One region of the Citricoccus sp. K5 genome, then DNA from elsewhere that is predicted to be linked to it. Evidence: riboswitches for the same ligand, from Rfam matches in the RefSeq annotation. Region 1 holds a riboswitch; each other region holds the start of a gene.
What was found. Region 1 has a riboswitch for thiamine pyrophosphate ahead of BOSE125_RS11655 (ECF transporter S component). Riboswitches for the same ligand answer to the same signal wherever they lie in the genome.
Positions count from the first base shown of each region.

Region 1 (4,941 bases):
CGACGCCGCGGGCCCGCCGGGCCTGGCCGAGGGTCCGCCATTCCTCCGTCAGCACGCCCAGCAGCCGGAAGGCCGCGAGGGATCCGAGGACGAAGCGGGCGGGCAGCCGCAGCCGCTGGGACAGGGCGTCGGCCAGGTCCGTGGGGTCGGTGGTGATGAAGACCATCACGCCGGGCAGCGCCACCGCGAGGATGCGCAGCCCGGTGGCCAGCCCGGCCAGGACTGAGCCCTCGGAGATGCTCACCGGCCCCGCCTCGAACAGCAGGGGTCCGGAGTCCTCGCCGACCAGGGCGGTGCCCCACGCGGACACCAGCGCGGCCGCCACCAGCACCCAGGCCCGGCGGAAGAACGCGCCGACCCGGATCCCGGACCACGGCAAGAGGGCCACGGCGGCCACCAGCACGATCCCGGAGGACACCCAGTCCATCGTCGCCACCAGCACCGCCGTCACCGGCAGCAGTGCCGCGAGCTTGGCCAGCGGGTTGGCACGCTCGAAAACCGAGCCGGCCGCCGGGCGGGACGGAGCGGAGAGGGCGGCGACGGGCACCGTCACGCGGCCACCTCCAGCTCGATCGTCCGGGCGTCGAGCGCCGCGGCGAAGTCGGCGTCGTGGGTCACGGCCAGCACCGAGCGGCCCTCGGCCACCAATCCGCGCAGCAAGCCCGTGAGCACGGCCCACGTGTTGGCGTCCTGGCCGAAGGTCGGCTCGTCGAGGAACACCACCTCGGGCCCGGCCGCCAGTACCGTGGCCACGGACAGCCGCCTCTTCTCCCCGCCGGAGAGCGTGAACGGGTTGACCTCTGCCAGCGATTCCAGGTTCAGCGCTGCCAACAGCCCGTCCGCCCGTTGGGCTGCCTCCACGTCGGTGAACAGCCGCCGCCCGCTCTCGGGGTCGCGGGCATGGCGGGGCCCGAACAGCAATTCTTCCCGCACGGTGGTGGCGACGAACTGGTGCTCGGGCTCCTGGAAGACGGTGCCGATCCGGCTGACCAGGTCAGCGGCTTTCCACCGGTGCGGGTCGTCCGGCAGGTGGCCGGCCCGCTCCCCCTTGAGCGCGGCGCCCGCCGTCAGCGTGCCAGCGTGGGAGGGGATCAGGCCGGCCAGGGTCAGCAGCAGCGTGGACTTCCCGCTGCCGTTGGCCCCGGTCACGACGACGGCTTCGCCGGCCCCCAGCTCCAGGTCCAGGTCCGCCTGGACCGGCGTCGGGGTGGGGCCGAAGCGCCGACGCCATCCCGGTGTCACCGGCTCCTTCGAGACGGCCAGACCGCGCGCGGTCAACAGCGCACCGGGGGGTGCCGGCGTCGGGCGGGTCTCCGTCACTGTCGGAACGCGGCCGGGCACCCAGACGCCCGCCGCGGCCAGCTCGTCCCGGACGCGGCCCGGGGCCAGGAGTTCGCCCGGGGAACCGTCGTGACTGATGCCGCCGCCGGGTTCCAGGACGAGCATGCGGTCCACGTGGTCGGCCCAGATCGCCAACCGGTGCTCGACCACGAGCAGAGTCGCCCCAGTCCGCTCGACGACGGCGAGCACGGCGTCGCGGACCTCCAGCACCCCGGCCGGATCCAGGTTGGCGGTCGGCTCGTCCAACAGGATCAACGGCGGGCGCATCGCCAGGATCCCGGCCAGGGCGAGGCGTTGTTTCTGCCCGCCGGAGAGTCGCGAGGTGTCCCGGGCCAGGGAGATCCCCTGATCCTCGCCCAGCCCCACGGCGTCCAGGGCGTCCCGGACACGGTCCCAGATCTGGTCCCTGGGCACCTGCAGGTTCTCGGCGCCGAACGCGGCATCATCGCCGACGCGGGACAGGATCACCTGGGTCTCGGGGTCCTGCTGGACCAGACCGGCGTGGCCGCGCAGCTGGCGGGACACGGTGCCGTCCACCCGCAGGGATCCGGTCTCCTCGGACTCGTCGGCGGGGTCCAGCACCCCGGCGAGGGCGTAGAGCAGGGTGGACTTGCCGGCACCGGAGGGCCCGGCCAGCAGGACCTTCTGCCCCGCCGGCACCTCTAGGTCCAGATCCGCGACGGCGGGCACCGGCCGGCCGGCGTGGCGCCAGCCCCAGCCCGCCGCGGTGATGCGTGCTCCCGGCACCGCTCAGGCCACCGGCTCCTGGTGGGCACGGCGGGAGGCCAGGGCGGACAGGGCGCCCGTGGCCGCGAGCCCGCGCGTGGCCAGCCAGGACAGCAGGCCGGCGATCACCACCCCGGACACGCCCACCAGTCCCACGTAGATCAGCTTCCAATCCAGGGTGTACTCGGGGAACCAGTTGAAGATGAACGCGTCATTGATGCCGCCGAAGAGGCCCGTGAGCAGGCCGGCGAGCAGGGCTACCGGCAGGGTGAAGCGGCGGTAGAGGAAGGCCAGCAGGATCAGTTCGGCGCCGAGGCCCTGGATCACGCCGGAGGCGAGCACGGTCAGGCCGAACTGGGAGCCGAGCAACGCGGAGACGGTCGCTGCGACCAGTTCGGTGAACAGCGCGGCACCGGGCCTGCGGATGATGAGCCCGCCGAGCACGGCCGGGAAGAGCCACATCCCGGCCACCAGGGCGGAGGACGGCGGGAAGGCCGCGAAGGCGGGGCTCAGTCCGGCATAGGCCAGGTTCCAGGCCCAGAAGATGACGCCGGAGGCCACCGCGATGACGGCGGCCACGACGATGTCCACCACCCGCCAGGAGCGCCGGTTCGGGGCGTTGCGGGACGCCCGCCCGGCGCCGGTGGTGGTGGTTCCGGTGCCTGTGGACGGCGCGTGGCCGGCGTCGGGCTCGGGGGTGGTGCCGGGGTGGTGCGGGGTGTTGCCGGTCTTCATGGAGACCATGTGGTGTTCCTCCTCAGGGATACAAGGAGGGGGACGGAACGGAACGGTACGCCACGGACACCCGCACGCGGATGCTGCCGGACGGTTCCTGACGTTCCATCAGAGAACTCGACTTCCTTCGCCGGTGCTAGCCGGAGCAGGTTCGAGGGTCTGCGCTGAGCGCACTCTCAGCACCCGAAGGTGCTCCCCTGTCGTTCACAGTGTCCGTCCATCATAGTCCACCCGGGGCGCGTCCGGCCCGGTGACCCGTTAGGCTGACCCTGAACGCGCAATGACCACCGTCAACGTCCTGGAGGAACCCGTGAACACCCTCGTGGAAAAGCTCATCGCCACCGGAATCACCATCGGCGGTGGCATCATCGGCACCAAGGTCGTGGAGTTCGCCTGGAGGAAGATCACCGGCCATGACGCTCCGAAGGACCTGGACGACACCGAGGCCAACATGTGGAGCGCCATCACCTTCGCCACCATCTCCGCGGGCATCTCCGCGATCATCCGCGTCTCGTCCAAGCGCGGCGCGAATTCCGCCGTGAAGGCCATCCAGTCCCGCTCGAAGTCCAAGGCCGGGACCGCCGAGGTCTGAGGTCCGACGCCGGCCGGACTCGGACCGGTTCAGCTCACCGGCGGCGACGGTCGCGCCAAGCGAGAGACGCCCGGACTCAGCCGGCCCAGCGGGGCGGGTTCAGTCGCGGCCCTGCTGGTCCGTCGGGTCGTCCTTCGGGACGGTCCGCTGGTCGTGGGCCGTGGCGGCCGGCTTGCCCGCGTCGTCCTGACGGGCGACCACGTCCGCGAGTTCGTCCACGTAGTGGAATTCCGGCTTGAGGTGCTTGGTGCGGTAGCCCGCCCGGCCCACGAGGTGGGCGGAGACCGGCGCGGTGAGCATCTGCAGCACCCACGCCAGCACCAGTATCGGCACCCACACCCACGCCCGCCAGGCGAAGGCCAGGGCCATCAGCATTAGCAGCAGCCCGAGCACCTGGGGCTTCGTGCCGGCGTGCATGCGGGAGAGCTGGTCCGGGAACCGGAACAGGCCGATCCCGGCCACGGTGGACATCAGGGCACCGAGGACCAACAGCACGGCGGCGATGCCGTCGGAGATCTGGATCCAGTCCAGGTCAGGCACGTTCACTGGGCTCCTTCCTGGCCTCGGCCACGAACCGGGACAGCGTCACCGATCCCACGAATCCGATCACGGAGGCCACCACCACGAACACGATGTTGTCCGTGTGGTGGTTGACGGCCATCTCCACGCACAGCGCGGACGAGATGACGATCAACAGCACGTCCGTGGCGATGGCCCGATCCAGGATCGAGGGCCCGCGGACGATCCGGTAGATCGCCGCCAGGGCACCCACGCCCAGCAGGATCAGGCAGATGATCCCTGCCCCTTCCAGCATCGTCATCCGAGCCTCCTCCCCGCCGTGGCGTCGGCGCGACGCGCCTCGTCCTCCCGCACCAGGGCCAGGTCCGCCTTGGTGCCGATGGCCCGGATGATCGCGGCCTCGGTGCTCAGGGCCTCGGCCCGGAAGCCCTCGACCGCCTCCGCATTGTCCACGTTCAGGCAGTGCAGGTACAGGGTCGAGCTGGGCCGGTCCACGTCGATGACCAGGGAGCCGGGCACCAAGGCTAACGCATGGCCCGTGAGCGTGACGATCAGGTCATCGTGGCTGCGCAGCGGGACCGCCACCACGGAGTTGACGATCTTGGGCCCCTGCGTGATAGCGTCCCAGGCCACCGAGATGGAGGCGGTCACCACGTGCCAGAGGAACCGGAACGTGAAGACCAGGGCATACCAGAGGTTGAAGCGGTCCGAGAAGTTCACCCGTGGCAGCCGGTAGAAGCTCAACGTCAGCATCGAGAACACGACGCCGGCCAGTAGCACCCCCGGCGAGAAGTCCTCCCAGAGGGCGCCCCACGTGAGGGTCAGCCCCAGGAGGATCGGCCATTGGCTCCAGAAGGAGCGGCCACCGTCCTGGTCGTCCGGGCCGGTGCTCATGGCTGCCCCCCTTCCGTGCTGTCGCCGACATCATGCCCCTCGGAATCCCCGGGGATGGAATCCAGCACGCCCGGTCCGCTGTTGTCCTGGTCCGGGACATGGATGCCCCGTTCCTCCAGTCCACCCAGGTCCCG
Region 1 covers NZ_LR732817.1:2,603,268-2,608,208, forward strand. Annotated here, with positions in the region: gene BOSE125_RS11645 (energy-coupling factor transporter transmembrane protein EcfT) at 1-547, opposite strand, end outside; gene BOSE125_RS11650 (ABC transporter ATP-binding protein) at 550-2,088, opposite strand; gene BOSE125_RS11655 (ECF transporter S component) at 2,092-2,811, opposite strand; TPP riboswitch at 2,908-3,011, opposite strand; gene BOSE125_RS11660 (DUF4235 domain-containing protein) at 3,083-3,394, shown strand; gene mnhG (monovalent cation/H(+) antiporter subunit G) at 3,494-3,865, opposite strand; gene BOSE125_RS11670 (monovalent cation/H+ antiporter complex subunit F) at 3,927-4,214, opposite strand; gene BOSE125_RS11675 (Na+/H+ antiporter subunit E) at 4,211-4,807, opposite strand; gene BOSE125_RS11680 (Na+/H+ antiporter subunit D) at 4,804-4,941, opposite strand, start outside.

Region 2 (4,941 bases), 860 kb from region 1:
GGGCCAGTGACCTCTCGCCCCCGCCCCGGGCCTCGGGGTGGGGGCTTCGGACGCTGAGACGCAGCTGAAAGCGACCGCCGGTCAGGCGGGCTTGGTGGCCTTGCCGTCGAGCCAGAGCACGTCCGACTCGTCGCTGTGGCTGCCCGTGGTCCCCACGTGCTTGGCGTCGATCTGGGGGCCCCTCTTGATGACGTGGACCAGGGCCATGCCGTGTCCGCGGCCGAGTCCGTAGTCGGCCTTGAGCCAGTCGAGGATGACGCCGGCCTTGACCGAGGCGTCGTCATAGCCGCGGCTCTGCGCGATCTCGATCAGTTGGCGCGGGGTGAGACCGGTCTTCTCCTCGATGGTGTCGAGGTAGGCCTGGAAGGACATGGAAGCTCCTGGGGTCGGGTGTCCGCTGTGTGGTCGTCACCAGTGTCTACCGCGCCGGAGCCGACCGCCAGGCCTGGGCCAACTCGGCCGCAGCTCGCTGCGGGTCCTCCGCGGCACAGACCCAAGACACGACGGCGGCCCCCGCCAGTCCCGCGTTCCGCAGGCCTGGGAGATCGTCTGGGACCACCCCGCCAATCGCGACGGCGGGCAGTGCGGTGGTGGCGGCGAGATGCTCGATGCGCTCCGCGCCGATGGGAGCAGGCGCGTCCGCTTTGGAGAAGGTGGTGCGCAGGGCGCCGATGCCCACGTAGGTGACGTCGGCGATGCTGGCCTCGGTGGCCGCGAGCTGGTCCGGGGTGGCGGCGCTGATGCCGAGGATCGCCTCCGGGCCGATGAGCCGGCGAACGTCCGCCACGTCCAGGTCCGACTGGCCCACGTGCACCCCGTGGACGCGGGCCCCGCGGTGGCGGGCGGCGAGGTAGACGTCCACGCGGTCGTTGACCAGCAGGGTCACGTGTACGGGGAGCGCTGCGGACAGGGTCTCGAGCAGTTCGATCTGCTGCCGGGCCGGGGTGGTCTTCTCCCTCAGTTGAACGGTGGTGACACCACCGCCGACGGCGGCCACGACCGTCTCGACGAGTGTGCGGCCCGCGCCCTGGGCTTGTGCCGAGTCGGTGACGAGGTAGACGGAGAGATCGGGGGGCGGGGTGATTGGTGTCGTGGTGCTGGCGTTCGCGGTGGTGGTCAGGCTCATGCGGTCCTCCCTGTGGTCGAGTTGAGGGCTGGGGTTGCTGCTGCAGCAGGCTCAACGGTGATTCGTGCCCGGGCGGTGACGTCCTCGGGGGTGAGGGCGTCGAGTTCGTCGAGGAAGGCGGGGATGAAGGATCCCGGCCGGTGGGTCTGTTCGGCGGCCAGTTCGGCGGCGATGGCGTAGATCGTGCAGGCCGTGACAGTGGTGGCGAGTGGATCGGTGCTGGTCTCAGCCGCTGAATCGGGTGAGATGGTGCGTGCGGTGGAGCCTGTGGCGACGAAGGCCGCAACCACCGCCCCGAGGAGGCAGCCGGCTCCGGTGATGCGCGTCAGCAGGGGGTGGCCGTTGGCGATGCGGACGATGCTGTGGCCGTTGGTGATGAGGTCGGTCTCCCCGGAGACAGCGACGACCGCGCCGGTGGTGCGGGCCAGCTGCAGGGCGCTGTCCCGGGCGGCCTCGGTGGTGTCGGAGGAGTCAACACCGCGACCGCCGGTGCCTTCTCCGGCGAGGGCCCGGATCTCGGAGGCATTGCCGCGGATTACAGTGGGGGAGAGGTCTAGCAGACGATGTGCGAGGGCGGTGCGGACAGGCAGGGCACCCACGGCGACGGGGTCGAGCACCCAGGGGGTGCCGGCGTCGTGCGCTGTTTCTGCTGCCTCGAGCATGGCCTCTCGTTGCTCGGAGTGTGGGGTGCCGAGGTTGATGAGCACGGCAGAGGCGGCGCGGGCGAACGAGCCGGCCTCGCCGGGGATGTCCGTCATGGCGGGCGTCGCGCCGAGGGCGAGCAGGCCATTGGCGACGAAGTTGACGGTGACCGGATTGGTCAGGCACTGGACCAACGGCTGGGTCTCCCGGAGCCGGGGGAGTAGCTGGTGGGTGTGTTTGACCAGGTCAGTGGGGTCAGGAAGAGCGGGTGCAGAAAAATGAGTGCGCGGCATAGGCGCGACATCCCTTCGCTAGTACGAACTAGATCAGGTTCGACGGGTGTTCTCTCAGCCCCTCGCGGGGCACCCCGTGTCACGTGGTGTGTGGCCACAGTAACGCACAGCCCCCAGGCGCCGGACGATATGTCGTGTCGTCGGGCACCCGGGGGCTGCGGTTGATCGAGCGGGCGATGTTGCGTGGGCCGGCCGATGTAGGTCGACTCGGGTCTCGTGGACTTCTCTTCGCAGTCGCGGGTTAATTTCTCGACGAACCGTGATTAATTACTGGGTAGCCCCGTGTAACTCGAAAACCCCGAAAGTAAGAGACATTGTGGTAGTTGACCTTAAATACGGCGACCCATCGCGGTAAAGTCTGAGCACATGTCGCTACACATTCCTGAGTTTCCTTTCGACTCTTCGCTGACGATGGCCGTCTTCGATCTCGAACGATTGCGTGGTGACTTGGCCATGACGGATACGGACCCGGAGCTTCTAGGACAGATACACCAGGTGCTGCAACTGGTCACCAGCATGACGAGCGCCCGCATCGAAGGAAACCGCACCACGGTTCTGGATGTCGTGACCGAGAAGGAGCAATCGGACGGCTTCCAGTATTCGGACTCCGTGCAGGAGATCATCAATTTGGAGAAGGCCTCGGAGTTCATCGACGAGCACGTCGAGCCGGGAGTGCCACTGACCCAGATGTTCATACGCGAGCTGCACCGAATCGCCGTCGAGGGGCTCGAAACCGAGGGGGATCGCACCCCCGGTTCCTACCGCACCATGCCGGTGGCCATCTCGGGTGCTAAGCACGTTCCTCCCGGCCCGGACCTGATCCCCCTGCTGATGGGCGAGCTCGCCGACTTCATCAACGCCGAACGGCCTGGAAACCTGGACCTAGTGGCGACGGCCGTCTCCCATCATCGGTTCCTGTGGATCCACCCGTTCGGGAATGGTAATGGTCGGGTGGCACGGTTGCTCACCTATGCAGTGCTGGTCCAGCAGGGATTCACCCAGACAACCAGCTTCCGCGCTTTGAACCCGACTGCGGTTTTCGGTGCCGACCGAGAGCGGTACTACGAGCACCTTGCCGATGCGGACACCTATCAGGACATTGGCCTTGTGCGCTGGTGTGAGTATGTGTTGCTCGGACTCCGCGATGACCTGACGCGAGTGAAGTCACTGGGCGAGGCGAGCTTCGTCCGTGCACGTGTGCTATTACCGGCGATTGACCGTCTGCTGCGGTCGGCACAGATTAGCGTGCCAGAGGCAGCGGCCCTGAGTACCGTGGCGGAGCGCGGCATAGTGAAGGCGAGTCACCTTGCGGAGGTGTTTCCCGGCTCTTCATCGACGCGCAGCCAACTGATCCGTGGACTCGTGGACCGAAGACTCCTCGGACGATTGCCGGAATCACCGCGGTCATATCGTTTGAGACTGGATGCCGGTCCGTTGGTGTTGACCGTGATCGGACAACTGGAGGAGTTGGGCTTCGTCCCCGCCATTATGCGCGGGGCCATCTGACTCAGTCGTGGCGACGGGGCGACGGCCAATCGAGGTCGCGAACACGTCAGCCACCAGGATATGTATGCGGGCTCGCTACTGGAGCGCCAAGATGCGTCCGAAGCAGTCCGCGATAGTTTCGAAGTTGTCACGTGTCTCGCAGGGGAACGGTGTCTACCGTCTTGAGCACCACCTTTTCGATCGCCCCGCGGTGTGCTCGGGGCCGATAGGTAATCCGAGGATCAGGGTTCACGAGGTAGTCGGCCCCATGGATAAGCGATGTTCCCATGAACGTCGCTTCGCTAGCTCCGGACAAGATGTCGGGGAAGTAATGCTGAGCCAAGTACTTCCGCAGTGGCTCATCACAGACGTAGAGAAACGTGCCGAGGATGCCTCGGGTCAACAAGACGTTGTAGATGTTGATCACGTACTCCCGGATCTGATCGTCCGTGTACGTGATATCCAACTTCCTGTTGCTCTCCATACCCTTCGTGTCGAAGTAGGACTGCCGGTTGAAGGTGACCCGGCCCGTGGACTCGTCCAATCTCAGGTCGGGGCCGATGATCACCCCCGCGTAATTCAGGTCGTAGCCCTGGATGGTGTGGATAGAACCGACTTCGAGCGGCGACTTTGGCGAACTGACCCAGTCTGTTGCTGTGGAATTCCATCGCAACTCCAGTCCATCGAGCTCGATGTCGAAGGCAGCTTTGTTCTTTTTGCTACGCCACTTCCAGGCAAACCCTGCGAGGAGGCGGGCCAAACCGTTTCGGCTATCCAGCCGCAGAATCTCCTGTCTCATCCGCTTGAGGTCGGTAAACATGCGCAGGTCATACTTCATGATGTCGGGAGCCGAAGGCGCCATGCCGTTGCCGGCCGAGCGCAGCACCTTGCCGAAGAAACCCACATAGTCGTCGCCCGCCCGCACTCGAAGTTGGGACTGGAGCGTGAAAAGTCGAGCAGCTGACGAGGCTTCCTGGATCACCGCCTCGACGCTGTCACGGGGAAGGTCCGCGGGTCTGACAGTTTGATTGGGGTCAAGGATCAGAACCTGGTGTCGGCTCTTTGCGCGGATCCAGTCCAGTTGGGTCTTGGAATGATCATCCCCGCCAAACAGGTCTTCGGTGATCGTCTGGAACTGGATGTTGAGCATGCCGGCGGACTGGTTGGCACGCTGGCTTAGGCGGTGTGCTTCGTCCACCACCAGCAGGTCGTACTCAATACCCGACCCCCCAACCTTGAATGGGTCCACCACTTGCGATGGCTTCAGTCCCGGTGCCCTCTTGAAGACATTCTGGATGGACTTCCGGAGCGATTGCTGGGGGATCACCAACCCGATGGTTAGCCCCCGAAGCCGGTCTCTGTTTTCTTGGGTGAAGAGGTCGCTGAAGGGTCGAC
Region 2 covers NZ_LR732817.1:3,464,121-3,469,061, forward strand. Annotated here, with positions in the region: gene BOSE125_RS15565 (tripartite tricarboxylate transporter substrate binding protein) at 1-10, shown strand, start outside; gene BOSE125_RS15570 (DUF4287 domain-containing protein) at 82-372, opposite strand; gene thiE (thiamine phosphate synthase) at 419-1,126, opposite strand; gene thiM (hydroxyethylthiazole kinase) at 1,123-2,061, opposite strand; TPP riboswitch at 2,055-2,148, opposite strand; gene BOSE125_RS15585 (Fic family protein) at 2,428-3,567, shown strand; gene BOSE125_RS15590 (DUF2075 domain-containing protein) at 3,695-4,941, opposite strand, start outside.
Region 2: another riboswitch for thiamine pyrophosphate. It lies ahead of thiM (hydroxyethylthiazole kinase); the one in region 1 lies ahead of BOSE125_RS11655 (ECF transporter S component).

Region 3 (4,941 bases), 240 kb from region 1:
TCTTGACCCATGCGCACTACCGTCGTGAAGAGATTCTGCCCGCCCTTGGCATCAGGACGTTCGATAAGTCACCCGACGCGGTTCACGTTTCCGGCGTTGCCTGGTCCGAGGAGTTCGCGACTGATGCGTTGCTCATCAATCTGAAGAAGTCAGAGCGCGACTTCTCGCCCACCACGATGTACCGCGACTACGCCATTAGCCGCGATCAGTTCCACTGGGAAAGCCAGAACAACACCCGGGCATCGTCAGCCACGGGCCGTCGCTACGCCACCAAACTGACGAATGGCACGAGCACGATGCTGTTTGTTCGCGAGGCACCCGCCAACGAGATAGGAACGATGCCATTTGTCTGCCTCGGAACTGCGGATATTGACTCTTGGAAAGGTGAACGTCCGATGCAGATTACGTGGGACCTGCATCGGGGCATGCCAGTGGATGTCTATCAAGACGCCCGGGCAATCGCCTGAGGCTAGCCATTAGGTGAATTGGTAGAGCAACACTCATCTACCAGCGTTACCCAAGCAAGGTGACGAAAGCTCCGAACACGTGACAGTTCGAGGAGGACCCGTCGACATTTGAACGGCCCTGCAGCAGACGAAGTGAATCGAGTGCACGGACGAGAATAATCAAGGACCCTTAGCTATTGGGTGGCTCAATGCTGACGGACCCCCACAATCTTGCGGAGGCCCGTCAGTTCCATTTGTCAGCCACCGGGCTACACGTCGCCCGGACTGCTAATGCTTCTTAAAGGTTAGGGGTGCTCATTCTCAGTGTCCTCCCTTGGAACTTCGGCTACGGGTGTGTCCGCGCCTACTGTATCTACAATAGCGTCAGCCGCAGTTCCGTCAAGATCCCCGTCACTTTGCTCTAATCGATCAAATTCGCGCACCTTGGATAGTAGTGGCCAGGTCACGTAGTGGGCGCGGCTAAGAACGCCGTCCCGGAGCATCGAATCCGCGATCATCTTGGCATCCTCTACGTCGTCAAGTAGGGCCGCTTTGGCCAGTTGGAAGTCGCGGCTTCTGGCGGACGTGTCGAACTTCACGACTTCCTCACGGACAACGTCGAAGTCATTGCTGTACTTGTAAGATAGCCAGACATTCACTTTGAATATGAGAGATGTTGTGTCTTTAAGTTTGTCAATAGGTGCGTCTTTCCCGAGTTGCTTCAAGAGGTCGTACCTACGATCTTGAAGAAGGTGATAAGTGCGGTCGGCAAGATGACTAAAAAAGTCATGTTTTACGTCTTCACTTGCGCATAACTTTGTGCCAATCGACCAGACTAAACTAAATGCGATAGAGAATAATGTGTCTGCCGCATTCTGAAGATACTTCGTATCAACAACTAATGGGTCGTCAATTGCTTTTGTAACATCGAACTTTTCGAGCTTGGAGAGATATGCCGCGGAGACTAGGCCGGCGTTATGTACGATGCAATGCCTGCGTTGAACTACCTCTAGCGCTTCAAATGTTTCTGCACGAAGTATTCGAGGAAGTTTGAACTTCTTCGCGAAAAAATCCATCCAGTCAGAAAGTGAGCCGCGAAAAATTTCGTCAATAATCTTATCAACGAAAGAGTCTCTAATTTCGTCAATCGATTCAAACTGAGAGATTTCTGCCCATGTAAGCTGCCGATCTCCACCTTTCAAGGTGTTCGGTTGTCGTTCTACTGCTGCGCGGGCGATTTGGTTCACTACCATTTCCAGTTCTCCAACAAGGCTCACCAATAGGGAGGACCGTAAGAAGTGCGACGAAGGCGGCGTTCGTAGGGCGCGTATGACGCTGTCTAGATATGTTGACATGTGGCCATCCGGCAGCTTGGATTCCATGTCGATGAGCGCCTTAATGAAGGCTTCCTCGCGCTCTTCATTGCTGAGATCACTAGTGGGGTCTGGGGTATTGAAGGATTCGAAGACTTCTACCAGCTCATCAACTCCGTCGTCGTTAATGGAGCTACCGAGTCGATCCTGGATCTGCTCCCTTGCACGACGAGCGGCATTGTCGACCTCAGTCTCTCGATCATCCATGAAGGATGCCAAGCGAAGGATTTCCGATTGCCTATTGGCCATCAGCTCGAGAAGGCGGATTAGACGTTCACTAAGAAATTCGTCAGGTGAGAGCTCTCGAACGGTTCGTTCTCCCGAAGGGCCCGTGTCTTCGCTGTTCCCATCCTGTTGGTTCATGATCCTAAGGTTAGCTGTAACTACACCTGCATATTGGTTCAACGTGTGCTTCAAGACTGCCATCCACTTGCAGAGTACGGACCGTGCTAACACGTACTTGTCGAGCTGCGAGTAGGTCAGGTGGTCGAGCAAGTGTCGGCTGACGGCCGAGAATGTGATACCCGCAGGCAATGTCCTTGTGTGCTTCAAACCCATCGAAGCTGCCTAAATCAAGATCACCAATGGCAAATGGTGATCTTGATGGGTGGCCGACTCCCCGCGCGGTCTTGTATCGGGATCTGGGGTGCGATTCAAGCTTCGATGTGGCCAGCCGCTGGATGGGCCCAATGTAACCCCGAAGGTAAAAACGAACCTCGTGATTTTGGGACACCAGGCAGCTTGGGTATCAGAATGGCCGCCGTGGGTGGGCCGAATTGGACCTGTCTATACTGGGGCGCGGACACGGGGTGCGCCGACCGGCGCTGAGATCAAACCCGTGGAACCTGATCTAGTTCGAACTAGCGAAGGGATGTCCACGTGACTTCTTCTTGCCACACCCAGAAATCCCCAGTTCCCCGCGTGCTCTCCATCGCCGGCACCGATCCGACCGGGGGAGCGGGCACCGCCGCAGACCTGAAGTCCATCACCGCGGCCGGCGGCTACGGCATGAGCGTCGTGACCGCCCTGGTCGCCCAGAACACCCACGGCGTGCGGGACCTACACGTCCCGCCCGCCGAGTTCCTCGCCGCCCAACTGCGCGCCGTCAGCGACGACGTCACCCTCGACGCAGTCAAGACCGGCATGCTCGGCACCGCGGACATCATCGCAACGGTCACCGCCTGGCTGGACGACGTCCAACCCCCGATCCTCGTCGTCGACCCGGTCATGATCGCCACCAGCGGGGACCGCCTGCTGCAGCCCGAGGCCGAGCAGGCCATGGTCGCCTTCTGCCGCCGCGCCACCGTGGTCACCCCCAACATCGACGAGCTCGCCGTGCTCGCCGGCTCGCCCCGCGCCACCACGGAGGACGAGGCGCTGGAGCAAGCCGCCCGCTGGTCCGCGGAGACGGGCGTGGCCGTCGTCGTGAAGACCGGGCACCTGGACACCCTGACCGTCACCAACACCTGGCTCGGCCCGGACGGCACCCGCATCGCCGTGCCCTCCACCCGCGTGGACACCACCAGCACGCACGGCACCGGCTGCTCCCTGTCCTCAGCCCTGGCCACCCGCCTCGGCCTCGGGGACACCCCCGCCGCCGCCCTGGCCTGGGCCACCGACTGGCTCCACGAGTCCATCACCCACGGCGCCGCCCTGCGCGTCGGCTCCGGCCACGGCCCCGTGGACCACGGCCACCACTCCCGCCGGCTGCAGGCGGCCGCATCGTCCGCCCCCTGGCTGACGCCCGACGCCGTCCCCCACCTCCTCGAGGCACCCGCAGACCTGGGTGCCCCGCGGGCTGGCACCAAGAACGACGACGTCGACCCCGCGCCAGCCGTCGCACCCTCCGGCCCGTGGACCGCCGCACTCTGGGCCGCCGGCGCGGAGACCACCGAAGCCATCACCGACTCCGACTTCGTCCGCGCCCTGGTGGACGGGTCCCTGCCGCAGCACGCCTTCGCGTTCTACCTGGCCCAGGACGCGCTGTACCTCAACGGCTACGCCCGAGCCCTGGCCGCACTCTCCGCCCGCAGCACCGACCCCGCCGCCCAGGTCTACTGGTCCCAGGCAGCCACCGGAGCCCTGGCCGAAGAGGCCGAGCTGCACCGCGGCTGGCTCGGCCGCAACAGTGAATCGGCCCTGACGCCAGCGTCGAGTCCGGTCACCAGTGCCTACACGAACTTCCTGCTGGCCACCGCCTTCGGTGAGGACCGGACCGTGGGTGTGGCCGCCGTGCTGCCCTGCTTCTGGCTCTACGCGCAGGTCGGCGCCGCCCTGCCCGCCGTCCCCGCGGGCCACCCCTACGCCGCCTGGCTGGACACCTACCGGGACCCCGGCTTCGTCACCGCCACCGAGCAGGCCCTCGCCCAGCTGGAGGCCGAGATGGCCGCGGCCTCCCCGGCCGTGCGTGCCTCCGCGGCCCGGGCCTACCTGACCGCCTGCCGGCACGAGCTGGAGTTCTTCGACCAGGCCCTACGGATCGAACCCGGCGAGGCCGCTGCCGTTGCCGGAACCGCAACCGGCGCCACCCGCAGCACCGGAAGCGCCAGCCCTGGCAACACCACCGCCGCACTGTCCGGGAGCGCCCGGTGACGGCCGCTGCCACGGCCCCGGCCGCCGTCGTTCACCTGCCCCCGGAGGGCAAGGCCGCCCTGCGGGCCGGCGTGGTGGGCAACTGGATCGACAATATCCACGTATTCCTGCCGCTGACCGCCCTGGCCCCGGCGATGCTCGTGCTCGCCGGGCCGGCCGCCGCCGTGTCCACCGGGGCGCTGATCGTCATCGCGATGATGTTGGGGCGGCCGATCGGCGGGGTGGTGTTCGGGCGCATCGCCGACCGGCTCGGGCGCACCCGCACCACGCGGATCGCGATCGCCGGGACCGCCCTGTGCGCCCTGGTCATCGCCGCCACCCCCACGCACGAGATCCTCGGCGCCGGGACCATCGGGCTGATCCTGGCCCTGCGCTTCTTGTGCGGGATCTTCGTAGCGGGGGAGTACTCGGCGGCCATCCCGCTGGCCATGGAGTGGTCCGCCCCGCGCCGCCGTGGGCTGATGAGCGGGCTCATTCTGTCCATGGCCCCGTGGGCGCAGGCCACCATCGCGTTCTCCGTGGCCGGGCTG
Region 3 covers NZ_LR732817.1:2,846,002-2,850,942, reverse strand. Annotated here, with positions in the region: gene BOSE125_RS12790 (DEAD/DEAH box helicase) at 1-467, shown strand, start outside; gene BOSE125_RS12785 (hypothetical protein) at 752-2,182, opposite strand; TPP riboswitch at 2,615-2,708, shown strand; gene BOSE125_RS12780 (bifunctional hydroxymethylpyrimidine kinase/phosphomethylpyrimidine kinase) at 2,741-4,411, shown strand; gene BOSE125_RS12775 (MFS transporter) at 4,408-4,941, shown strand, end outside.
Region 3: another riboswitch for thiamine pyrophosphate. It lies ahead of BOSE125_RS12780 (bifunctional hydroxymethylpyrimidine kinase/phosphomethylpyrimidine kinase); the one in region 1 lies ahead of BOSE125_RS11655 (ECF transporter S component).